DNA from 2 places in the Chelativorans sp. AA-79 genome. Region 2 is predicted to be linked to the other one. Evidence: predicted binding sites of a transcription regulator. Region 2 holds the regulator's gene; the other holds the start of a gene.

Region 1 (7,061 bases), 750 kb from region 2:
CCACCACGACCTGCTCGTGGTTTCGGTCCTGAAGGGCTCCTTCATCTTCGCCGCCGATCTGATCCGCGCCATGCATGACGCGGGGATCTCGCCCGAGGTCGAATTCATCATGATCTCGAGCTACGGCGCGGGCACCACGAGCGGCGACGTCAAGGTGCTGCGCGACATCGACAACGACGTGAGCGGGCGCGACATCCTGCTTGTCGACGACATACTCGAATCCGGAAAGACGCTGAAATTCACGCGCGACCTCATGCTTTCGCGCGGTGCGAGGTCCGTCTCGATCGCGGTGCTGCTCGACAAGCGCTCGCGGCGGCAGGCGACCCTCGAAGCCGATTTCGTCGGGTTCGAATGCCCTGACTATTTCGTGGTCGGCTACGGAATGGACGTGGCGCATGCCTTCCGCGAACTGCCCTTCGTGGGTGTCGTGAAAGGCGACGCCTGAGGCGGCTTCTTGCGCTCCGTTCAGCGAACGTCAACAATTGCCGGAGACAATCGCCCCATGGCAAAGCTTCTGATCGTTGACGACGACCTTTCGGTCCGGACATTCACCGCACGCGCTCTCGCCGCCGCCGGCCACATGGTGGACATGGCGGAGGACGGGGCCGATGCGCTCGACAAGATCGAGAAGGCGTCCGGCGCCTTCGATCTCGTCTTGTCCGACATCCGCATGCCCGCCATGGACGGGATCGAGATGGCGCGCACGGCGGCCAAGACCTTCCCCGGCCTCAAGCTCCTGCTCATGACCGGCTTCGCCGACCAGCAGGAGCGTGCGGCCGAACTGGACGGCACGGTGCTGGGCGTGGTCAACAAGCCCTTCTCACTGGCCGAGATCCGCGATCGCGTGGGCAAGGCCCTGGCGGCTTGACGCGGGATACTGAAGAACAGGCCCCCTCTATAGCCTTGCCGGCCAGAGGGGGTGTTGGGAGCATGGTGTCTTCAAGCACGAAGAAAAAAGGCGCGGCCGGAGGGCGGCCGCGCCCGATGCACGATAAATTTAGCCGGCTCAGAAATCCATGCCGGCGCCGGCGGGCATCGCCGGGGCGGTTTCCTTCTTCGGCCGGTCGGCCACCATCGCCTCCGTGGTGATCAGCAGGCCCGCGACGGAAGCCGCATCCTGCAGCGCGGTGCGCACCACTTTCACCGGATCGACGACGCCCATCTGGAAGAGGTCGCCATATTCACCGGTCTGCGCGTTCCAGCCATGGCCGAACTCGGACTTCTCGCGCAGCTTGCCGACGATGATGGAGCCTTCCGCGCCCGCATTCTCGGCGATCTGCCGGATGGGGGCCTCGATGGCGCGGCGCACGATGTTGATGCCGACCTTCTGGTCCTCGTTCTCGCCGCTGACGGCGTCCAGCGCTTTGGACGCGCGCAGCAGCGCCACGCCGCCGCCGGGCAGAAGGCCTTCCTCGACGGCTGCGCGGGTGGCATGCATGGCGTCGTCGACGCGGTCCTTGCGCTCCTTCACCTCGACCTCGGTCGACCCGCCGACGCGGATCACCGCGACGCCACCGGCGAGCTTGGCAAGACGCTCCTGCAGCTTCTCGCGATCGTAGTCGGAGGTGGTCTCCTCGATCTGCGCCTTGATCTGCGCCACGCGCCCTTCGATCTCGGCCTTGGAGCCGGCGCCGTCCACGATCGTGGTGTTCTCCTTCTCGATCACCACCTTCTTGGCGCGGCCGAGCATCTCGATCGTGACATTCTCGAGCTTGATGCCGAGGTCCTCGGAAATGGCCGTACCGCCTGTCAGGATCGCGATATCCTGCAGCATGGCCTTGCGGCGGTCGCCGAAGCCCGGCGCCTTCACCGCGGCAACCTTGAGGCCGCCGCGCAGCTTGTTGACGACCAGCGTGGCGAGCGCCTCGCCCTCGACATCCTCGGCGATGATGAGCAGCGGCTTGCCGGACTGCACCACGGCCTCGAGCACGGGAAGCAGCGACTGGAGGTTCGAAAGCTTCTTTTCGTGGATGAGCACATAGGGCTCATCCAGCTCGACACGCATTTTCTCCTGGTTGGTGATGAAATAGGGGGAGAGATAGCCCCGGTCGAACTGCATGCCTTCCACCACTTCGAGCTCGGTCTCCGCGGTCTTGGCCTCCTCGACCGTGATGACGCCCTCATTGCCGACCTTTTCCATCGCCTGGGCGAGGAAGCGGCCGATCTCCTGATCGCCATTGGCCGAGATGGTGCCGACCTGGGCGATCTCGTCGTTGCGGGTGACCTTGCGGGCGTTCTTCTTGAGCTCTTCGACGACGGCGGCGACCGCCTTGTCGATGCCGCGCTTCAGGTCCATCGGGTTCATGCCGGAGGCGACCGCCTTGGCACCTTCCTTTACGATGGCCTGGGCGAGAATGGTCGCGGTGGTGGTGCCGTCGCCGGCGGCGTCATTGGTCTTGGACGCCACTTCGCGCACCATCTGCGCGCCCATATTCTCGAACTTGTCCTCGAGCTCGATCTCCTTGGCGACCGTCACACCATCCTTGGTGATGCGCGGAGCGCCGAAGGACTTGTCGAGAACGACGTTGCGGCCCTTGGGACCGAGGGTGACCTTTACGGCATTGGCGAGGATATCGACGCCCTTGAGCATGCGTTCGCGGGCATCGGCATGGAACTTCACGTCTTTGGCAGCCATTTCAACACTCCTTCATAGGCAGCATTCGACTGATGGAAGAACTCTTTCGTTCTGCGCATCGGGCTTTCCGAAAAATCGCTCCGATTTTCGGACCGATGCGCTAGGCGGCCTTCTTCGCCTCGGCTTCCTGGTCGAGAATGCCGAGCACGTCGCTTTCCTTCATGATGAGGAGATCCTCGCCCTGCAGCCGGATTTCCGTGCCGGACCACTTGCCGAACAGGATGCGGTCGCCGACCTTCACCTCGAGAGGCACGAGCGTGCCCTTCTCGTCGCGAGCGCCGGGGCCGACGGCCAGCACCTCGCCTTCCTGCGGTTTCTCCTTCGCGGTGTCGGGAATGATCACCCCTCCCGCCGTCTTCTCCTCCGCCTCGATGCGGCGGACAAGCAGGCGGTCATGCAAAGGACGGAACTTCATGTCTTCCTCCTGGACAAACAGTTTCGAAGCACCTCCCGCGCCGGCCCGCCGGCGCGGTACGCGGCCCGTCATGGCGCCGCGCGCGAAAAATTTGGTTGTGCCTGAATCCAGCTTCAAGAGGTCTGCAAGGAAAAATTAGCACTCATCCCTTGCGAGTGCCAAAAAGATTTCCATTGGGGGGTATGCCTGCGACCTTGGGACGGGTGTGTCCCCGCCTTCGCACGCGGCAAAGAGGCGCCCGCGAAGCGGGTCGGTGCGGCGATGGCGCCGCGCGCCTTCACTGCATATCGAGGAGGCGCTCCAGATATTCGCGCTCCAGCTCGGGACTGAGAGCATCGCCGAGACGGCGGCGGATCGCATCCAGGATCTCTCGCGCGCGCTGCCGGTCGATCTCGTCCGGCACCTGGACGTCGTCACCGAAATCCGGCCCGGTCGTCGCCCGCGGACGGCCCAGCGGGTCGCGCCCGAAATTGCCCTGGCGGGTGCCCTGCTGGCCCTGGCCGCCCTGTTCGCCCTGCATGGCCTGCATCTGGTTCATCATGTCCTGGGCGCCGCGGCGCAGTGCTTCGAGCGCACGGCCCTGCTCGCCCACGGCCCGCTCGCCCTGACCTTCGCCGAGCGCGCCCTCGGCCTCGCCCATGGCTTCACCCGCTTCGCCGAATCCTTCTCCGGGCTCGATGCCGAGGCCGCGCAGCCCTTCCATCAGGCTCTCCAGGTCCTGCCGGAGCCCGCCCTGGCCCTCCTGCAGCCCGCGCAGGGCATCGGCGAGTTCCTCCGGGGACATGCCCTGGCCCTGGCCCTGACCTTGGCCCTGTCCCTGGCCGGGCGGCCGTCCCTGGCCGGGCGGCCGTCCCTGGCCTTGCTGGCCCATCTGTCCCTGCTGGCCTTGCTGACCCTGTTGCCCTTGCTCGCCCTGTTGACCGCGCTGCTGCTGATCGAGCCGGAAGGTCTCGTTCATGAGTTCCTGCTGGCGGCGCAGGAGCTCGCCCAGTTGGTCCATCTGCTGGCGCATCTCCGACTGCTGCTGCCCCTGACCCTGCTGGGGTTGGGCCATCTGCAGGTTGTTCATCATGTTTTCGAGCTGGGAGAGCAGATCCTGCGCCTGGTCGCGCGCGCCCGATCTCGCGAGATCCTCGATCTGATCGAGCATGCGCTCCAGATCGTTCTGGCTAAGCATCTCCATGTTCGGGTTCTGCGACATCTGTGGGTTCTGCATGGCGCGCTCGGCAAACTCGCGCATGAACTCCTGCATCGCCTCGCGCAGCTCCTGCATCAGCTCCGCGATCTCCTCGTCGCTGGCGCCGTTCTCCAGCGCCTGCTTCAAAGCCTCCTGCGCCTGGCGCAGACGCTTTTCGGCGGCGGTGAGGTCGCCGTCCTCGATGATGAGCGCGATCTCCCAAAGCTCGTTCACCACATCGCGCAGCGCATCGTCGCTCCGCGCGCCGGAAAGGCGCGAGCGCACGGCCGAGAGGAGAAGGAAGTGCGTCGGCTCTGTGAAGGTCTCTTCCGGCCACAGAAGCACGGCGTCCATGAGGGAAAGCACACGCGGTTTCTTCTGGGCGTCGAGCGCCAGAACGCGCCGCTGTTCGATCACCGAACGGGCGAGCGGATTGGTGAAGATCCGCTCCGGCAGACTGAACCTCTTCGTCTCGCTCTCACTCGTCTGGTCGGCCGCATCGGTCGCGGACAGAGAGAGCTCCACCTCGGAGCCTGCCCATGGGTGCTCAGTCAGGTCGCGCGACGTCTTGGCCGCCTTGCGGTCGCCCCCGCGCGGCAGGGTGAGCGGCATTTCCGGTGCCTCGAACAGCGGATGCGCGTCTGGATCGGCCTCGGTCGGCACGAACCTGGCCTCCGCGCTCGCCACGCCGTAATCGTCCTCGATTTCGTAGGCGAGTTCCAGCGCGCCGTTCACCGCCCGCTTCGGATCCTCCACGAAACGGATCTGCGGCGGCTCGTCGGGAATGACCGAGAAGCGCCAGTTCTGCTGTTCGCGGACGCCGCTGCGCAGGCTCATGACGCCGTCGGCGGCCAGGATATGCGAGAAACGCACCGCCGCGCCGGTCTGCGCCGCCGCGGCAGCATCCTCACTGGTCCCCTCCTCCGGCGCGATCGGCTGTTCGGTGCCGGAAGCATCCATGAAGGTCAGGGCCTCATCGCCCGATCCACCGCTGACACGAACCGCGACCGTGCTGTTTTCCGGCACGCTGAAAGCCTGCTGCTCGCGATTGGCATCGGCGGTGAGGAAGACGGGCGGCCGGCGTGTATAGGCCGGCGGCGTCACCCATGCATCGATGCGTGCGGAGGCCGTCTGCCCGTTCGCCGCCGGCGGCTGCAACGCATCGGCGATGCGGCCGCCGTAAGGTCCGGTGGAATAGGCGAGCGCGGTCACGAAAAGGAGCGCCGCCACGGCCCGCAAGCCGAGCGGATCGCGCTCGGGAACCGATGTTCGCGGCAGGTCGCCCCTGAGCCGCGACAGCCGCTCCGCCATGCGTTTCTGGTGCTCGCGCCAGAGCGCGGCGGCAAATGCGTCGTCTTCCCGCGAGGCGAGGCGGTCCGTCTGCGTGGAGACCGGGGCGTGTTCCAGAAGATTTCTCTGCTCGATGCGACGATCGACCTCGCCCGGGGTGGGGGCGCGGAAACCGCGGAAGAGCCAGAGGCTGGCGACCGCACCGGCGCCGAGGATCCCCAGAATGCCGAAACGCCCCCAATCGGGCAGGATGCGGAAGACGCCGAACCAGGACAGGCTCAGGAAGAGGCTCGCCAGCACCAAAAGCGGCAAGAGGATCGGCCACAGCCGTTCAACGATGATCGCGCAGTGCACGACGGCCCGGGTCCGCCGCAGGCGGCCGACAAGTCCGGGTTTCAGGCCGTTGGTGGGGCGGGGTTCAGCCATCGATCCTTTCCAGGGGTCCAGGGCGAACCGCGCAAGGCACGCCCTAGCTTAAGATAGCATCAAACACGGCAAAGGCGAGGCGACGCCGCCACACTTTGCGGAAACGCTCTTCACAATGACGTTGGGAAAGAAGCTGTTGCGGAACGCTCCCGCACGTCACGTCGCCAGAACGTCGCTCCACTCGGGATGGCGTCGGAACTGGGCGGCGGCGAAGGGGCAGAGCGGCCCGACCTTCCACCCGTTCTCCCGGGCATCCTCGACGGCGTGCGACACCAGCGCCTCGCCGACGCCCTGGCCGCGGAAGCGCGACGGCACCTCGGTATGGTCGATGATGATCTGGCTTGCACCGATCCTGACGAAGGTCATCTCCGCCTCGTCGCGGTCGGCGGCGTGCACGTAGCGGCCCTTGTTGCCGAAATCCTGGCGGGCGATCTCAATCGCGCTCATTGGCATCTCTCTTTCCTTTGCCGCCGCCATAGGGAGCAAGGAAGTCCCTTGCGGCATCGACCTCGTTGGATCGCAATTCATGGCCGCCCTCGTGCCAGACGAGCTCGGTCGCGGCGCCGGCCGCCTCCAGATAGGCGACGAGCCTGCCGGTGAGCGCGGCCGGGCAGATCGGATCGTGACGGCCCGCGGTCAGAAGCAGCCTGGTCCTCGCATGCGCCGAGGAGAAACGCGGCTCAAAAGGGATGAGCGGGTGCATCAGCACGGCGGCATCGAACAATGCGGGATCTGCGAACACGACAGAGGCGAGGATGTTCGCCCCGTTCGAATATCCGAGGCCGAGCACCGCACTCGGCCGCTCCGCCGCGACATGGGCGCGGACGAAGCCCGCCATCTTCTCCGTCGCGCGGGCAAGGTCGTCCATGTCGTAGACGCCTTCACCCGTGCGGCGGAAGAAACGCGGCGCCCCGTGCTCGCTTACGTCGCCCAGCGGCGCCACGATCCCGGCACCGGGAAGCACGTCGCCCGCAAGGGACAGGAGCTGCCGCTCGTCTCCTCCCGTGCCGTGGAAGAGGAAGAGAAGCGGCCGGCCGGGACCAGCCGACATCGCAAGGTGCCTGTAGGCATCGGCCGCCATTGCTCAGCCCCCGATCGCCGGAAGATGGGATTCCAGA
Region 2 (7,061 bases):
ATGGCGGCGCCGAAATCACGGCTGCCGTCGGGCTGCGTCGCCCAGTCGGCGGTGTAGACGCCCGGCGCGCCGCCCAAGGCGTCTGCACACATGCCCGAATCGTCCGACAGGGCAGGCATGCCCGTCGCCTTGGCGGCGGCGAGCGCCTTGATATAGGCATTCTCCTCGAATTCCGTGCCGGTCTCCTCCGGCTCGGGCAGGCCGAGTTCGGCTGCCGATTGTACCTGATAGCCGAAGGGCGCCAGCAGATCGGCAAGCTCGTCGAGCTTGCCCTTGTTGTGGCTGGCGAGCACGAATTTCCTGTTTTCGATCGGCCTCACGTGAAACTCCATATGCGCGGCTCCGCGAATTCCAGCGAATTGCCGGACGGATCGCGAAAATAGATGGACCGGCCGCCCCGAGGCCATTCGAAATCGGCTTCGATGGCGACGTTGTGATCTTCGAGGTGCTTTTTCCACAGCTCGATTTCCGCTGCGCCCGCGGAGAAGCACAGGTGGCCCGGTCCGTGGGCACCGTGCGGCGGCACAGGCAGGCGGGCGCCCGCTTCCGGCGGCACCTCCGTCGCCTTCGGGTCGAACAGGAGCAGCACCGTGTCCCCGCAGCGGAAGAAGACGTGCCGTCCTTCCGCCTTCGCCAGGAGGTCGAGCCCGAGCACTTGGCCGTAGAAGCGCTCGGCTTCGGCCAGATCGTCCACATAGAGGGCGGCTTCGAGAATGGCTGCGGGCTTCATCGTGTCCTAGGCTAAAGAACCGCCATCTTCTGCAATTCCACCAGCCGGGCGATGCCTTTCTTCGCGAGCGACAGAAGCTCGTGGAACTGCTCTTCGGAAAAGGGAGCGCCTTCCGCCGTCCCCTGGATCTCGACGATGCCGCCTTTGCCGGTCATGACGAAATTGGCGTCGGTCTCGGCGGCCGAGTCCTCCGCGTAGTCGAGGTCGAGCACGGGCGTCCCCTCGTAGAGGCCGCAGGAGACTGCGGCCACATGGTCCTTCAGGACGCGCTCGACGGAAACCATCTGCCGGGCCTGCATCCAGGTAAGGCAATCATGGAGCGCCACGAAACCGCCGGTGATCGCGGCCGTGCGCGTGCCGCCGTCGGCCTGCAGCACGTCGCAATCGACCGTGATCTGCATCTCGCCCAGCGCCTGCAAGTCCACCACCGAACGCAGGCTGCGGCCGATGAGGCGCTGGATCTCCAGCGTGCGCCCGCCCTGTTTCCCGCTGGAGGCCTCGCGGCGCATGCGGTCGCCCGTCGAGCGCGGCAGCATGCCATATTCGGCGGTCACCCAGCCCTTGCCCGAATTGCGAAGCCAGGAAGGCACCTTCTCTTCCAGGCTTGCCGTGCAGAGCACCTGCGTATCGCCGAACTTGACGAGGCAGGAGCCCTCGGCATGCTTGGAAATGCCCCGCTCAAAGCTGACAGCGCGCATCTCGTCCGGTTGCCGCCTTGATGGTCGCATGTCTTCCTGCCTCCAGCTTCCCGATGGTGATTTTTGTGTTGGTGCCGGCTTGTAGCTTTCCAGGCCTCTCGACGCAAAGGAAAACCGCGTGCGCGAGGGCGCGCCGGCAGTTGTGTTCGCCGCTGCGCCGCTTATATTCCGGCACGGAGGCACGAGCATGACCAAGCCTGTGGCTGACCAGACGTTCCAGTCCCTCGATGCGCGCTCGCGCGACATCTTCCGCTTGATCGTGGAGAGCTATCTGCAGCATGGCGAGCCTGTGGGTTCGCGCAACCTTTCCAGGCTGCTGCCGACGCAGCTTTCGCCGGCCACCGTGCGCAATGTGATGAGCGACCTGGAGCAGTTGGGTCTCATCTATGCCCCGCACATTTCCGCCGGCCGCCTGCCGACGCAGCAGGGCCTGCGCTTCTTCGTCGACGCCTTCATGGAGATCGGGGACCTCTCCGAGGAGGAAAGGCGCGTGATCGAGGCGCAGATCAAGGCCTCCGGCCGCGGCCAGTCGCTCGACCATATGCTGACGGAAGCGAGCCAGATGCTTTCCGGCCTTTCGCGTGGCGCCGGCCTCGTGCTCGCGGCCAAGACCGAAGCCCCGCTCAAACATATCGAGTTCATACAGCTCGAGCCGCAGAAAGCGCTTGCGATTCTGGTTTCGCAGAACGGCGAGGTGGAGAACCGCGTCATCGAGGTCCCGCCGGGCGTGACGACCTCGCAGCTCATCGAAGCCTCCAACTTCCTCAACGCGCATATCCGCGGCCGTACGCTCGCGGAGGCGAAAACCGAGATGGCGCGGCTCAAGGAGGAGACCCGCGCAGCCCTCGATTCGCTGTCCCAGTCGCTCGTCGAGCAGGGCCTTGCCATCTGGGCCGGCACCGAGAGCGACGCGCCGGCGCGCATCATCGTCCGCGGCCGAGCGAACCTGCTCGAAAATGTGACCGCCCAGGCCGATATCGAGCTCCTGCGCCACCTGTTCGAGGATCTGGAAACCAAGGAGGCGCTGATCCAGCTCCTGGGACTCGCGGAAGAAGGACCGGGCGTGCGCATCTTCATCGGCTCGGAGAACAAGCTTTTTTCCCTTTCCGGTTCCTCGCTCGTCGTGGCACCCTATCGCGACCAGGAATCACGCGTCATCGGCGCGCTCGGGATCATCGGACCCACGCGGCTCAACTACGCGCGCATCGTGCCGATGGTGGACTACACGGCCCAGCTCGTGGGACGTTTGCTGCGGTAGCTTGAGCGGAGGGAGAATGTTCGGACTGATCGGAAAGATGCGCGCCCAGCCAGGCGAGCGTGAGACGCTGATCCGGATTCTGCTGGACTCCACCGGCGAGATGCCGGGCTGCCTCAGTTATGTGATCGCGAAAGCGGAGGACGATGCCGATGCGATCTGGATCACCGAGGTCTGGGACAGCGAGGAGAACCAAAAAGCCTCTCTTTCGCTGCCGGAGGTCCAGGCGGCCATAGCCAGGGCCCGGCCGCTGATCGCCGGCTTCGACAGCCATGTGCGCACGGTTCCCGTGGGCGGGGCTGGCTTGCCGTCCTGACCGGCCTCTTTTCCGCACCCCTTGATTTTAGGGTCACAAACCTCGATATCCGGCCCGGTTTCAAGGATAATATCGACGACGGATAGGCAATGAATACACACCCGAAGGACGACCGCGCGCCCGATCAGGACCAGGCCGAGGAGAGGGCCGTGGAGAATGGCGCCGAAGCGGCCGCATTCGCCGAGGGCGAGGGTGCCGCACCTGTCTCCGAAGAGGATGTTCTCCTTCGCCTGGCCAAGGAGAACGAGGAATTGAAGGAACGTGCGCTCCGCATCGCCGCCGAAATGGAGAATCTGCGCAAGCGCACCCAGCGCGATGTGACCGATGCGCGGGTCTACGGCATCGCCAATTTCGCTCGCGACATGCTCACCGTGTCGGACAACCTGCAGCGTGCGCTGCAGGCGGTCTCCGAGGAAGCCCGCGCGGAGGAGGCCGATCCCGGTTTCAAGGCGCTGGTGGAAGGCGTCGAGATGACCGAACGTGCCATGCTTGCCGCCCTGGAGCGCCATGGCGTAAAGCGCATCGAGCCGGAGGGTGAGAAGTTCGACCCCCATTTCCATCAGGCAATGTTCGAGGTGCCGAATTCCGAGGTGCCGAACAACACGGTCGTGCAGGTGGTGCAGTCAGGCTACGTGATCGGTGACCGCGTCCTGCGCCCGGCCATGGTCGGCGTGGCCAAGGGCGGGCCGAAGGCAGGCAACGGAGCCGGCGCGGAAGCTGCGACAGGCCCCGACAGCGCCCCCTAGCTTCCCTTTCCGGCAGCCTTGCGCTACGCGAAAGCGGGAGGCTGCCGATGAACCCGATTCTCCTGTTCGATTATGCCGGCGTGGCCGTATTCGCGGCCACGGGCGCGCTTGCCGCCTCCCGCAAGCAGCTCGACGTCATCGGCTTCCTGTTCTTCGCCAGCGTCACCGGCCTGGGCGGCGGCACGGTGCGCGACCTGCTGCTGGATCTTCCGGTCTTCTGGGTGGCGGACCCCGCCTATCTCGTCGTCTGCACGGTGGTGGCGGTCGTCGTCTATTTTTCCGCCCATCTGGTGGAATCGCGTTACAAGCTCTTGCTCTGGCTCGATGCGGTCGGGCTTTCGGCTTATTGCGTCATAGGCGCCGCCAAGGGCCTTGCCGCGACCGGATCCCCGGCTGTTGCGCTTGTGACAGGCATGATGACCTGCACCGTGGGCGGCATCATGCGCGATCTGCTTGCGGGCGAGCCGTCGGTGCTGCTCAGACCCGAGATCTATATCACCGCCGCCCTTACGGGGTCGGCAGTCTATACGGCAGCGGATTTTTCCGGCGCGCCGACGATGGCAGGTGCGCTCATCGCCTTCCTGGCCGCCTTCCTCGTGCGCGGGGGCGCGCTCAAATTCGGCTGGACCTTCCCGCGCTATAAGCCGCGCCCGGGCCGCCGCCCGGAAGATATCGTCTAATCGTCTAGACGTTTCTACAACAGGCCCGCCTGCTCGGCGGCTTCCTTCAGGCTGATCTGCAGGCGCGGGCCGATCTGCTGAATGCAGAGCGAGGCCGCCAGCGAGCCCAGCCGGCCACAATCGGCGAGGCTGCGCCCCTGCGTGTAGCCGAAGAGGAAGCCTCCCGCATAGAGATCGCCCGCACCGGTCGTATCCACCAGGTTCTCGACCGGCACCGGCTTGATCGCGACCGTCTCCTCGCGCGTCACCGCGATCGATCCATGCTCCGAGCGCGTGACGATGCCCAGCCTGCAATCCTCGCGGAATGCCGAAAGGGCCGTCTCCAGGGACGCCGTCTGGTAGAGCGACATCACCTCGTGCTCGTTGGCGAAGACGATGTCGACCGTGCCCGAGCGCATGAGGTCGAGGAACTCGCCGCGGTAGCGGTCGACGCAGAAGGGGTCGGAGAGCGTCATGGAGACCTCGCGTCCCGCTACATGGGCGATCTCCGCCGTCTTGCGGATCGCCTCCTTGGCGCGCGGCGGGTCCCAGAGATAGCCCTCGAAATAGGTGACCTTGGCCTCCGCTGCCTTCTCCTCCTCCACGTCTTCCGGTCCAAGCTCCACGCAGGCGCCGAGATAGGTGTTCATCGAGCGCTCGCCGTCGGGCGTCACGAAGATCATGGAGCGCGCCGTGGGCGGATGGCCCTGCAGCGGCGCCGTGTCGAAGGCCACGCCCTGCGCGCGGATGTCGTGCCGGTAGATATCGCCCAGCCCGTCGTTCGACACCTTGCCGAAGAAGGCGGCGCGCCCGCCGAAGCCCGCCACGCCGGCCGCCGTGTTGCCGGCGCTTCCGCCGGAGGTCTCGATGGCCGGCCCCATGCGTTCGTAGAGCAGCGCTGAGCGCTCCACCTCGATCAGGTTCATCGCGCCCTTGATGATCCCGTTCTCCACCAGGAAGGAATCGTCGCACCGGGCAATGATGTCCACGATGGCATTGCCGATGCAGAGGACGTCGTATTCGCTCATGGGAAAACTCCAGGATGGCCGGACGCGGGCGGGTGTTGAGCGGTTTACCGCCTCGGCAGGGATTTGCAAGTGCGGCGCACCGCTTGCGCGGCCTCGTGAAGCATCCTATCTCGCGGCGACAGGCCTTTGCAGCCGATGAAAGGGCTTCCATGATCCTCGACGCCGCGCGCGCCGCCGCCAGCCAGCTCTTCTCGCCCGCCTTCCGCGGCGCCTTCTTCAAGACATTGGGGCTTACCCTTCTTATCCTCGCCGCCCTCTGGTTCGGCCTGCGCGAGCTGTTTGAGATCTACGCGATGCCGTGGCTCGACGCGCTCCTGCCCGGCCTCCCCGCCTGGGCGGGGTGGCTCGGGCTGCTTGCGGCAATCGTCGCTGGCGTGGGGCTGGCACTGGCGCTCGCGCTTTTGATTGCGCCGATCACGGCGGCCGTCGCCGGCATTTTCCTCGACGACGTGGCCGAAGCGGTGGAGAAGGAGAGCTATCCGCAGGACCCGCCGGGCAAGGCGGTGCCGCTCGTGCCGGCGGTCCTGCTCTCGCTGAAGTTTCTCGGCGTCGTCATCCTCGGCAACATCATCGCGCTGATGCTGCTCCTCGTGCCCGGCGTGAACCTGATCGCCTTCTTCGTCGTCAACGCCTATCTGCTCAGCCGGGAATTCTTCGAGTTCGCCGCCATGCGCTTCCGCAGCGAGGCGGATGCCAAGACCCTGCGCCGGCGCAATGCCGGCACGGTGTTCCTCGCGGGCTTCGTGATCGCCGCTTTTTTGGCCGTGCCGCTCCTCAACCTGCTCACGCCGCTCTTCGCCGCAGCCATGATGGTGCATCTGCACAAGATGATCGCGGCGAGGGAGGAGAGAAGCGCTTCAACGCCGGTCGTTCTCGAGCGTCGGTGAGGCTTCAAAGTTCAGGCATGCATCCCCCGGGTCAAGCCCGGGGATGACGAATACAGAGGAGGAGCGGCTAGATCATGATCCCGTTTCGTCGGATCGGCATCATGATCCAACTTTGCTTGAGCATGATCTCTTCCGAAAACCGGCATCCACTTTTCGGGATACTCTAATCGCCAACGCTGGCGATTGGCGGAGACATCTCCACCTCGTCATCCCCGGGCTTGTCCCGGGGATCCATGCCTGAACGGTTCCGATTTCTCCAGCGGCAGCCACTGGTCCGCCTATCCCTTCCAGCGCATGCGCATATAGACGCCGCCGCGTGCAAGTTCGTCGAGCATCTGGCCGAGCCGCTTCTGGCGCGTCTCAGCCCGCTTGGCACCGGCGATCCAACCCAGGTAGTCGTTGCGCTGATAGGGTGGACGCGCCTGATAGGTGTCCATGAGGCCGCGCATCTCGAGCGCCGTCTTGATGTCCTCGGGCATGGGGTTGAGCGCGCGTTGCAGTGCCATGCTGGCAGATTGCCAAATCCCGGCTTGCCGCTCAACCGAAAGGGTGCAGACTCCGGTGGGCTCATGCCGATTCCCGCAGGCATCCCGAAGCTCAAGCATTGGGGGACACATGCTCACAGACCTTCTGCTCGCCATCCTGCACCACCTGCTCATGTTCATGCTCGCGGCCGTGCTCGTCAGCGAAATCGTCCTGATGCGCAAAGGGCTTTCCGGGCGCGATCTCAGGATTCTCACCC

Evidence for each region. Region 2 encodes HrcA, which represses chaperone genes, less so after heat shock. Its sites were predicted from a motif close to GTTAGCACTCNCNNNNNGNGAGTGCTAAC; they were not measured.
Region 1: a site for HrcA is predicted at 3,185-3,213, ahead of PVE73_RS03540 (co-chaperone GroES). Genes of this name have one in related genera too.

Annotation. Positions count from the first base shown of each region.
Region 1 covers NZ_CP120361.1:691,715-698,775, reverse strand. Annotated here, with positions in the region: gene hpt (hypoxanthine phosphoribosyltransferase) at 1-445, shown strand, start outside; gene PVE73_RS03550 (response regulator) at 503-868, shown strand; gene groL (chaperonin GroEL) at 1,007-2,635, opposite strand; gene PVE73_RS03540 (co-chaperone GroES) at 2,736-3,050, opposite strand; gene PVE73_RS03535 (TIGR02302 family protein) at 3,328-5,943, opposite strand; gene PVE73_RS03530 (GNAT family N-acetyltransferase) at 6,100-6,396, opposite strand; gene PVE73_RS03525 (alpha/beta hydrolase) at 6,377-7,024, opposite strand; gene PVE73_RS03520 (ring-cleaving dioxygenase) at 7,028-7,061, opposite strand, start outside.
Region 2 covers NZ_CP120361.1:5,251,663-5,258,723, forward strand. Annotated here, with positions in the region: gene rdgB (RdgB/HAM1 family non-canonical purine NTP pyrophosphatase) at 1-332, opposite strand, end outside; gene PVE73_RS25590 (VOC family protein) at 317-730, opposite strand; gene rph (ribonuclease PH) at 742-1,458, opposite strand; gene hrcA (heat-inducible transcriptional repressor HrcA) at 1,616-2,686, shown strand; gene PVE73_RS25605 (antibiotic biosynthesis monooxygenase family protein) at 2,703-2,999, shown strand; gene grpE (nucleotide exchange factor GrpE) at 3,089-3,745, shown strand; gene PVE73_RS25615 (trimeric intracellular cation channel family protein) at 3,793-4,425, shown strand; gene PVE73_RS25620 (adenosine kinase) at 4,440-5,432, opposite strand; gene PVE73_RS25625 (sulfate transporter family protein) at 5,582-6,319, shown strand; gene PVE73_RS25630 (YdeI/OmpD-associated family protein) at 6,598-6,825, opposite strand; gene PVE73_RS25635 (DUF2214 family protein) at 6,935-7,061, shown strand, end outside.